2 regions of the Halobacillus sp. ACCC02827 genome follow, and region 1 is predicted to be linked to the other one. Evidence: riboswitches for the same ligand, from Rfam matches in the RefSeq annotation. Region 1 holds a riboswitch; the other holds the start of a gene.

Region 1 (4,456 bases):
CTGTAAGAGCCCGGATATGGCCGACTGCCTCTGTCGCATCAGGAATCGGAGCACAGTTCACTCCGACTGCTACCACCTGCTCCCTCCCTTCGATCACATCTATACAACGTCTCCATTCCGTTCCATCGCTAATTTGGCTTCCATTCTTCAAGGAAAAGGAAAGCCACGCACTGGCGCCCGGATACTCGCCCAATAATTCCGTCAGTACTTTCGCCTCCTGGAGGGAAGGAATCGTTTCAAAGGCAAGCACGTCGGCACCCGCTTCGATGAGCGCTTCTATTCTGGGACGGTGAAATTCTTTCAGCCGCTCATCCGTGACACCATAGTTCCCGATATATTCTGAGCCGTCAGCAAGGTAGGCGCCATAAGGGCCAACCGAACCTGCAACGACAGGATAAGCTCTGTCATCCGCTTCCCTCCAGACATCCGAGCGTGCTTCCTGTGCCAGGCGAACGGTATCTTTAATTAATGTGCGCGCCTTATCTTCGTCGATCCCCCGCTGCTTAAACCCATCAATGGTTGCTTGATAACTAGCGGTGATGGCAATATCCGCACCATTACGGAAATAATCGGCATGAACCTTACGGATAGCATCCGGATTCTCAAGCAGCACACGGGCGGACCAAAGTGGATCATCAAGGTCGAAGCCGTATGTCTCCAATTCTGTCGCCAACGCCCCATCGAGAATAATCGTTTTTTTTGTTTCCAATAGTTGTTTAATAGGATTGCGCTTGTTGATTTTGTTCGACATGTTCTACTCTCCGTTTCTTCTTGGATTGTGACAGATAATACCCTGCATAACAAAGGATGATGAATGGAATTCCACAATACAGGGCGATCCGCTGTGTCGGATCAAAGGCGATTCCGATGCAGGCGGCAAGACAGAGCAGGAACGATGCGATCGGCACCAATGGATAAAGCGGCGCCCGGTATCCCAGGTCCTCCACCTTGTTCCCAGCTTTCACATAAGCCCGCCGGAAATTAAATTGAGCAAGACTGATGCTCATCCATACGATAACGACTGCAAGTCCTGAAATCGATACCAGCACGATATAGACGGTATCGGGCGCAATGATGCTGGACAACAGAGCCAGTCCCCCACCAAGCATGCTGAATAAGATGGCGTTCAGCGGAATGCCTTTCTTCGTCATTTTCGCGAATTTCGGAGAGATCGTCTTCCGATCCGCGAGAGACCATAGCATACGGGAGGAGGCATATAACCCTGAATTCGCTGCAGACAAAATAGCCGTGATGATGACAAAGTTCATGATATCTGCGGCAAATGGAACACCGACTCTTTCCAAAACGGCAACGAAAGGACTCTCAATGACTCCGGCTTCCGAACTCGGAAGCAGCGCGGAAAGCACAATAATTGTTCCTACAAAGAAAAGAATGAGCCGTACGAGCGTCGTCCGGATGGCTTTCGGGATTGTTTTCGCGGGATCGACCGTTTCTCCCGCCGCAATACCGATCAACTCTGTACCGGAGAATGCGAAGTTGACCGCCAGCATCGTCATTAAGATGGCGAAAGCCCCATTCGGAAACAAACCGGCTTCTGTGAAATTAGAAAAGAACGGAGCTGGTTCAGAATCTGCAAGCGGCACAATACCGAAAATTCCAGCCAGACCAAGTAGAATAAATAGAAAAATAGCGATGACTTTGACAGAAGAAAACCAAAACTCTGATTCTGCAAAAAACTTCACGGTGAATGCATTCAATCCGAAGATCAAAATCGCGAATAAAGCGCTCCATATCCATACACTTATATCCGGGAACCACCGCTGCATCATCAGTCCGGCAGCTGTGAATTCCGATCCCAGCGCCACTGTCCAGGTGAGCCAGTAAAGCCAGGCAACCGTAAACCCCGTTCCCGGACCGATATACTTCGCGGCATAACTGTGAAACGCACCAGTCTCCGGCATATGTACAGACAACTCACCAAGACAGAGCATCACTAAGTAAACGACCAACGCACCAATCAAATAGGCAAGCACCGTCCCGAATGGTCCTGCCTGCTGGATGGTGTATCCGGAACTGAGGAACAGCCCGGTTCCGATGACTCCACCGAGTGACAGCATCACAAGGTGGCGTGTTTTCATTTCTCTTTTGAAGTTCTGTTCCATTTTCTCTTCCCCTCCACTTTCTCTTCATCTAAAAATACATAAAAAAACGCACCCTGGAGCGGGTGCGTTTACCGACAAATAAAAGGAAGCTCCTATCTATCAGGGTTATTCAACACCCGCTGGAATTAGCACAGTGTCTGCATTCAGACCTGTTGCTGAGGCTTCAAAGGGCCAGTCCCTCCACCTCTCTGGATAAGAAATATGTATTTTTTAAATACTCTAACAACGCAAATAAAAAATGTCAACGCTGAATTTTATTCTTACGCTGCAACTTGAATGTTCCGAATATCCTCGAATTTTGTTGTTTCTAGATTCATAGGAACGTATAATGAGAGTGGTTAAAATGGATGAAATTGCCTTAACACTCACGTTCCGTTCCCTTTCTGAGGAGGTGATAGACAATGAAAACCTTCATAAAAATACTAAAAATATCAGGAATCGTCATCGGCTCCATATTCGCACTGCTCGTGCTCATTGGTATGTTCATGCCGGGAGAAATTGATGTCTATGGAGAAGGAGATTCAGAGAAACCCGACAACCTGACTGTATCAATGGATACCTACATCACAGATGAAGACTATGAGCCTACTGAAGTTGCTTTTCTCACTCATACGATAGCTGCGTTAAACGAGATCGACAATCAAAATTGGGGTGCTTTGGATGCCTATTTTTTGTATGAACGGGTTTATGAAACCGCTCTTCGTGACGTTTATATGAACAAAGAAGTCGATCCGGAGCACATCACAGATGTCCATTACACCGTACGGAACAAGCAATTTCAATCTTATTTGGATGAACAGCCGGTGAGCCCGCTCAGCATCGAAACCGATCACGGGGTGGAATGGGCGACCTTCCAATATGATGTGTGGGTAACCTTCTCCTTCGAATTGGAACGGGTCATCACGGATGATGAAGACCGGACATATACCGATCGCTTCGAGGTGCAGGGAGACTACCCTCCACATTGGCAGTCCAGTATGAAGGAAACACACTGGCGCTTGAATTCCTTAATGCTACGCCCTCTAGAAAATGAATAAAACAGGAGATGAAGAGTATGAAACTCAAATCCATCCCGGTTATTCTGCTCGGCCTGCTGTGTTTGACGGCATGCTCCAACGTAGTGGATGCAGTCGGGGATCAATACCCAATGGAGGATATCGTATACGATGATGTGGGCAACAAATCGGAAATCTTCCGCGCTTATGATCAGAAGCCGGAGAAAGTGGCAGCCGGCATCACCGACTCTGAAGAGGCCGTACATAAAGCCTCCAAAGACGGTCGTGATTTAATGCTCTACGACGATTACCTCGTGCAGGTCTATCAGGACACCCAGAAAGAAGAAGATACCATCATCGAAGTATCGGATAAAGAATTCGTCCGGAACAATTATGATAGTGATTTCTTTTCGGACTACGGCATAGAAGAGGAAGCAGAAGAGGTTTATGCTATGGACCTCGATAACCGCGGCGGCTTCTTTTATACAGGGTATATCGGCGGCAGCGGTGGAAGTTATGTGAAAAATGCCGGGAGCAGTCCATCCGTACGCCAGTCATCCAGCACATCCTCCGGTGTCCGCGGCGGCGGCCCCGGAGCAGGAAAATAACAAAAGAACAGGAGCGAAAAACCATGTTTGAATTCGATATTTCGGAAGTACTGAATGTTTATGACCTTCTATTGACCTTGCTGTATTGGATCGTCATGCTTGTCCTGGCAGGAATTTGTATGGCCATCTTTGAAAAATTCACCCCTTATAACGATAAAGAAGAGCTGCTGAAGGGCAACGTCGCTGTCGCTTCTCAGTTCGCCGGGAAGTTGATCGGTCTAGGTATCATTACAGAATCTTCTATTGCCCACAATTTAAGTATTTGGAGCGCCTCTATCTGGATCTTCATCGGCTTTCTGTTGATGATTGCCGGCTACTATTTGTTCGAGTGGATCACTCCGTTCAAAGCGGAAGAGGAAATAAAGAAAAACAACATCGCTGTCGGCCTTGTAGCGGCATCTGTCAGTATCTTCATCGGTTTTGCCGTAGCAGGAAGCATTACATAAGAAGAATAAAGGAGGACCAACCGTGAACGCACAAAAGTATCTTTATCTGTCATCAGGAATCGTTTCAATCTGCGGAATCGTCTTCCAAGTTCTTTATGGTGCTGCAGGCAGCTACTTATTCGGGGACAGCGTTCTTTATTACTGTATAACCATCGGGCTGTTCATGATGGCCATGGGAATCGGAGCAGCCCTGAGTGAAAAACTAAAGAACTGGCTCGTCACCCGCTTCGTTCAGGCAGAGTACTTGATCGCTCTCGTCGGGGGCTTTTCCGTCTTTGGATTGT
Region 2 (4,456 bases), 1.8 Mb from region 1:
CCCACCTTAATTTCATTTGAATCACCGGATTCTTCATCAGAAGAACCACAGGCGGACAGGACAGCAACGCACAATAATGCCAGTAAACCAAGTGACCATTTTTTCATAAGTATTTTCCTCCTAAGGTTGTTTTATCTTTTATCCAATCGACGGGAAATGAAATCCCCGATGAATTGGAAGATGAATACGAGCAGAATGATTAATACAGTACAGACGAATACGACGTCGAAATCACTGCGCTGGAAGCCATAAAAGTACGCGAAGTCCCCAAGACCTCCTGCACCGATCGCTCCGGCTACAGCCGTATAGCCGACAAGGGCGATGGCTGTAACAGTAATACCCGAAATCAAAGCTGGCATCGATTCCGGAAGCAGCACCTTGAAGATGATGGTGGAGTATTTCGCCCCCATCGATTTTGCCGCTTCCACCACTCCTTTATCCACTTCCTTCAATGCAATTTCTACAAGACGTGCATAGAACGGAGCACCACCGATGATCAATGCCGGAAGCGCAGCCTGCGGTCCACGGATTGTCCCGATAAGGAAGTCGGTGAAAGGGAAAAGCAACAGAATCAAAATGATGAAAGGTATGGCCCGGAATACGTTGACGACCGAAGCTGTTATACCATTTAAAATCTTGTTCTGCCATAAACCTCCCGGAGAAGTGAGGTACAACAGAAGCCCGAGCAGTAAGCCGAGGATAAACGTCCCGATCACAGATATGATAGTCATATATAATGTCTCATTCGTCGCCGTGATCATATCTTCCATTCTTACGTTTGGAAACAGTTGATTAAACATTCGGATTCACCTCCACTTCTACGGATGTAGATTGAATATAGGAGATGGCCCGCTGCCTCTCACTTTCTTCCCCTTCCAATTGCACGAACAAGGTACCATACGCCCCTTTTTGTGTTTGGGTGATCTTCCCGTGAAGGATATTGACATCCAGCGCAAATTCTCTGGAGATCTCACTGATCAACGCCTGATTCGTACTTTCTCCTACAAAGTGGAGCCGGACGATTTCACCAGACGAATAATGGTCTTTGATCAACTGGAGAGAGTTCTCTTTATCGGGATCTCCCATTACTTGATCAACAAACTTCTTCGTCACCGGTTTTTGTGGACGAAGGAAAACATCGAGCACGTCCCCATGTTCTACAATCTTCCCCTCTTCCATCACCGCTACCTGATGGCATATTTTTCGAATGACGTGCATTTCATGAGTAATCAGCACGATGGTCAACCCAAGCTTTTCGTTGATATCAACGAGGAGGTCGAGAATCGAGTCCGTCGTCTCCGGGTCTAAAGCAGATGTCGCTTCATCGCACAGCAGGACCTTCGGGTTGTTGGCAAGGGCCCGGGCGATTCCGACCCGCTGCTTCTGCCCTCCACTCAATTGGGACGGATATGAATTCCCCCTGCCTGACAGGCCGACAAGATCGATGAGTTCATTGACACGCTTCTTCCTGTCTTCTTTCGGTATCCCTGCTATTTCTAATGGAAATGCGATGTTATCAAAGACGGTACGGGACCACAGGAGATTAAAGTGCTGGAAGATCATCCCGATGTCCTGTCTTGCCACCCGCAATTTATTCTTGCTTAAAGTGGTTAAGTCCTGATCATCGACGATAATACTTCCCTCCGTCGGGTCTTCCAGTCTGTTCAGCAGCCGGATAAACGTACTTTTCCCTGCACCACTGTATCCGATAACGCCATAGATTTCTCCTTTATTGATCGTGACGCTGAGGTCATCCACCGCACGTACTTCACGATCTTTGGTCTGAAAAATCTTCGATAGACCTTTGATAGTAATCATGATGTTTCCCTCCTGACAAAAAAAGCGCTTCTCTGTTCAGGAGAACAGAAAAGCGCACATCTATTGTATTCGCTCTGTTCTCTCATCTCCCAGAATTATAACTCTGCAGGATTTGGCACCTTGTCAAGCGTACGCTTGCCGGTTGCCGGGCATCATAGGGCCAGTCCCTCCGCCTCTCTGGATAAGAGATTCGCTTATTCGCATGTATAATTTTAATAGCACAAGATGGATTGTAGCATCGCACCAAAATTGTGTCAACTGGAAATATTCCGTTTTTCAGAAAAATAAGTCGTTTCCATGTACCTCTCATTGGTCGAAGGACGCGGACAATATGTGGTAGCATGTTGCTGTAAGCTTAGTCCAATCACATAAAGGAGCCGCAGATATGAAACAAGAAGCACCCGACTTCGAATTACCGTTTATAAATAAACAAGGAACTTATCAACTAGGAGAAGATAAAGGAAAAGCCGTCGTTCTGACCTTCTGGGCATCCTGGTGCCCGGATTGCGGAAGGGATTTTCCTTTGAAGGAACAGCTATATCAGAACGCAGATAAAGAAAAAGTAAAAATGCTGACGATCAATGTCACAGGGCGGGAAAGAAGTCCGGAAGCGGGCATCGCTTACACGAAAGAATTCCTCACTCAGCCGACCCTTGCCGATAAGGACAGGACCGTATATGACCTGTTTGGATGCAGAGGAGTACCCTCAACGGTCATCATCGATCAGAACGGGTTTATCCACGAAGCGTTTGGTGATCAAGCTTCCTTTCTCGATATCGCACAGTCCTTGGGAAGAATCATTTAGCAAGAAACATCAGGGATTCCAAATAAAGCACATCAGAGAAGGAGCCGTGAATTCGGATGAGGGAGTCGTCCATCGCCGTCAGCCTTTCCCTGCCGGCAAGCAGATCCTCCATCACAGAATCTTCCACATGGATACAAAGCGTGCCATCATCCGTTCTTTGCACATCAGGACATATCCCCGCCGGAGTGATGAGGAAAGTAAATAAATTATTCTTGGACTGAAAAGCTACATGGATCTCTCTTTCCCGCCAAGATGGAATCAGATCGTTCCTATGGTTCACTTTCTCTATCCAAGTCTTCATCATTTCCACCATCCTAAAACGCCCCCTTTGCTTAGACATTCTTGCAAAGGGGGCGTTTTTCCTGTTTACCAACAAGGCTTTCCTTCGTCATTTCCCGGGAAATTAGCTTATTGTTTTACATATTCAGCTGTTTGTTCATACATATGAGGGACCGATTGAAACGCATACACCTTTTTGACGATTTGTTCGTTCTTCATGATTAAAAGGCATGGAACACTCTCAATTTGAAAACGCTCCATAGCGAAAGGGTTCAAGGAAGCATTCACTTTTATGAATACTTCCTCGTTATACAATTCTTCCAACGTCCTCAGCATCTTTTCTGCTAAATGACAGGTAGCACAAAAAGGGCTGTGAATGAACGACAACGTGTATCGGTCCTGCTTCGACTGCTCGGTCCACTCCTGTGAGTCAAGTTCCTGCACAAGCTTCCTCCTAAATCAGATAAATGGACTTCACTTGAAAGTGGTGGTTCAACAATGCTCGGGCGAGCTCCTGTTCAGGCGTGGCTGCTACTTCCCGGAAGGCTTTATCGATATAAATATGCTCGGCGTGCGGAAGCTCTTCGGTCAACTGCTTCCTTAGTTTGTAGCCCGAATCGTCTTCATCCACTAAAATATATACCCTGCGATCATCCAGGTTGTGGTTGAAAATCATTTCCTCCATCCGCTCGATTCCTAAGGTGCCGTACGTGCAGATGATTTCCACTTCTTCATCCAGCACTTTCTTCAGTTTCTTCTTGTCGGTTATCCCTTCGACAATGACGATTCGCTCTCCATCCATCTGCATCACCTTCTATAAAGAAACAGACCATGCCGGAAGAGACATGGTCTGAACATGATTAAGATCCAACGCGATCATGTCAGACAAGCGCCTGTTCCCACCTGTCCGTACTGAAATAATTAATCTTCGTTGATCATTTCCTTGTATTGTTCCGGAGACATTAGTTTGTCCATTTCAGAAGAGTCATTCGGCTCTACGACAACCATCCATGCCTTTTCATAAGGAGACTCATTGACGAATTCCGGGCTGTCTTCCAGATCTTCGTTCACTTCTACTACTTTACCGCTTACCGGAGCATATAATTCAGAAACGGTTTTAACGGATTCCACACTGCCGAACGGCTCGTCCGCTTCCAGCTCATCTCCCACTTCCGGAAGTTCAACGAATACGATGTCGCCAAGCTCTGCTTGTGCAAAGTCAGTGATGCCGATACGTACTTTTTCTCCTTCGTCTTTCACCCATTCGTGTTCTTCAGAATAACGTAGTTCTTTTGGTAAGCTCATGTAAGAATACCTCCACAATCAAATTATATTTTGTTTATTTTATTACCATAAAAGCAAGAATGCCTTTATTTCCACACATCTGCTCACGAAAGCCAGTTTTCTTCAAACTCTTCCGCTTTGAAGCCGACGGTGACCCGGGTGCCGTCTGTTACAACAGGCCGTTTGATGAGCATGCCGTCAGAAGCGAGCCATTGAATCATCGTATCTTCATCTGCGTCTTTCAGCTTTTCTTTCATGTTCTGCTCTCTA

Evidence for each region. Region 1 has a riboswitch for S-adenosylmethionine ahead of mmuP (S-methylmethionine permease). Riboswitches for the same ligand answer to the same signal wherever they lie in the genome.
Region 2: linked by a shared signal. The riboswitch ahead of QRD89_RS13745 (methionine ABC transporter ATP-binding protein) and the one ahead of mmuP (S-methylmethionine permease) in region 1 are both predicted to bind S-adenosylmethionine.

Annotation. Positions count from the first base shown of each region.
Region 1 covers NZ_CP128168.1:678,794-683,249, reverse strand. Annotated here, with positions in the region: gene mmuM (homocysteine S-methyltransferase) at 1-751, opposite strand, end outside; gene mmuP (S-methylmethionine permease) at 717-2,123, opposite strand; SAM riboswitch class I at 2,213-2,322, opposite strand; gene QRD89_RS03440 (hypothetical protein) at 2,525-3,160, shown strand; gene QRD89_RS03435 (DUF4247 domain-containing protein) at 3,178-3,726, shown strand; gene QRD89_RS03430 (DUF350 domain-containing protein) at 3,750-4,172, shown strand; gene QRD89_RS03425 (polyamine aminopropyltransferase) at 4,195-4,456, shown strand, end outside.
Region 2 covers NZ_CP128168.1:2,586,239-2,590,694, forward strand. Annotated here, with positions in the region: gene QRD89_RS13735 (MetQ/NlpA family ABC transporter substrate-binding protein) at 1-107, opposite strand, end outside; gene QRD89_RS13740 (methionine ABC transporter permease) at 132-800, opposite strand; gene QRD89_RS13745 (methionine ABC transporter ATP-binding protein) at 793-1,818, opposite strand; SAM riboswitch class I at 1,898-2,006, opposite strand; gene QRD89_RS13750 (TlpA family protein disulfide reductase) at 2,204-2,623, shown strand; gene QRD89_RS13755 (hypothetical protein) at 2,616-2,927, opposite strand; gene QRD89_RS13760 (thioredoxin family protein) at 3,032-3,346, opposite strand; gene QRD89_RS13765 (toprim domain-containing protein) at 3,357-3,704, opposite strand; gene gcvH (glycine cleavage system protein GcvH) at 3,824-4,207, opposite strand; gene QRD89_RS13775 (arsenate reductase family protein) at 4,291-4,456, opposite strand, start outside.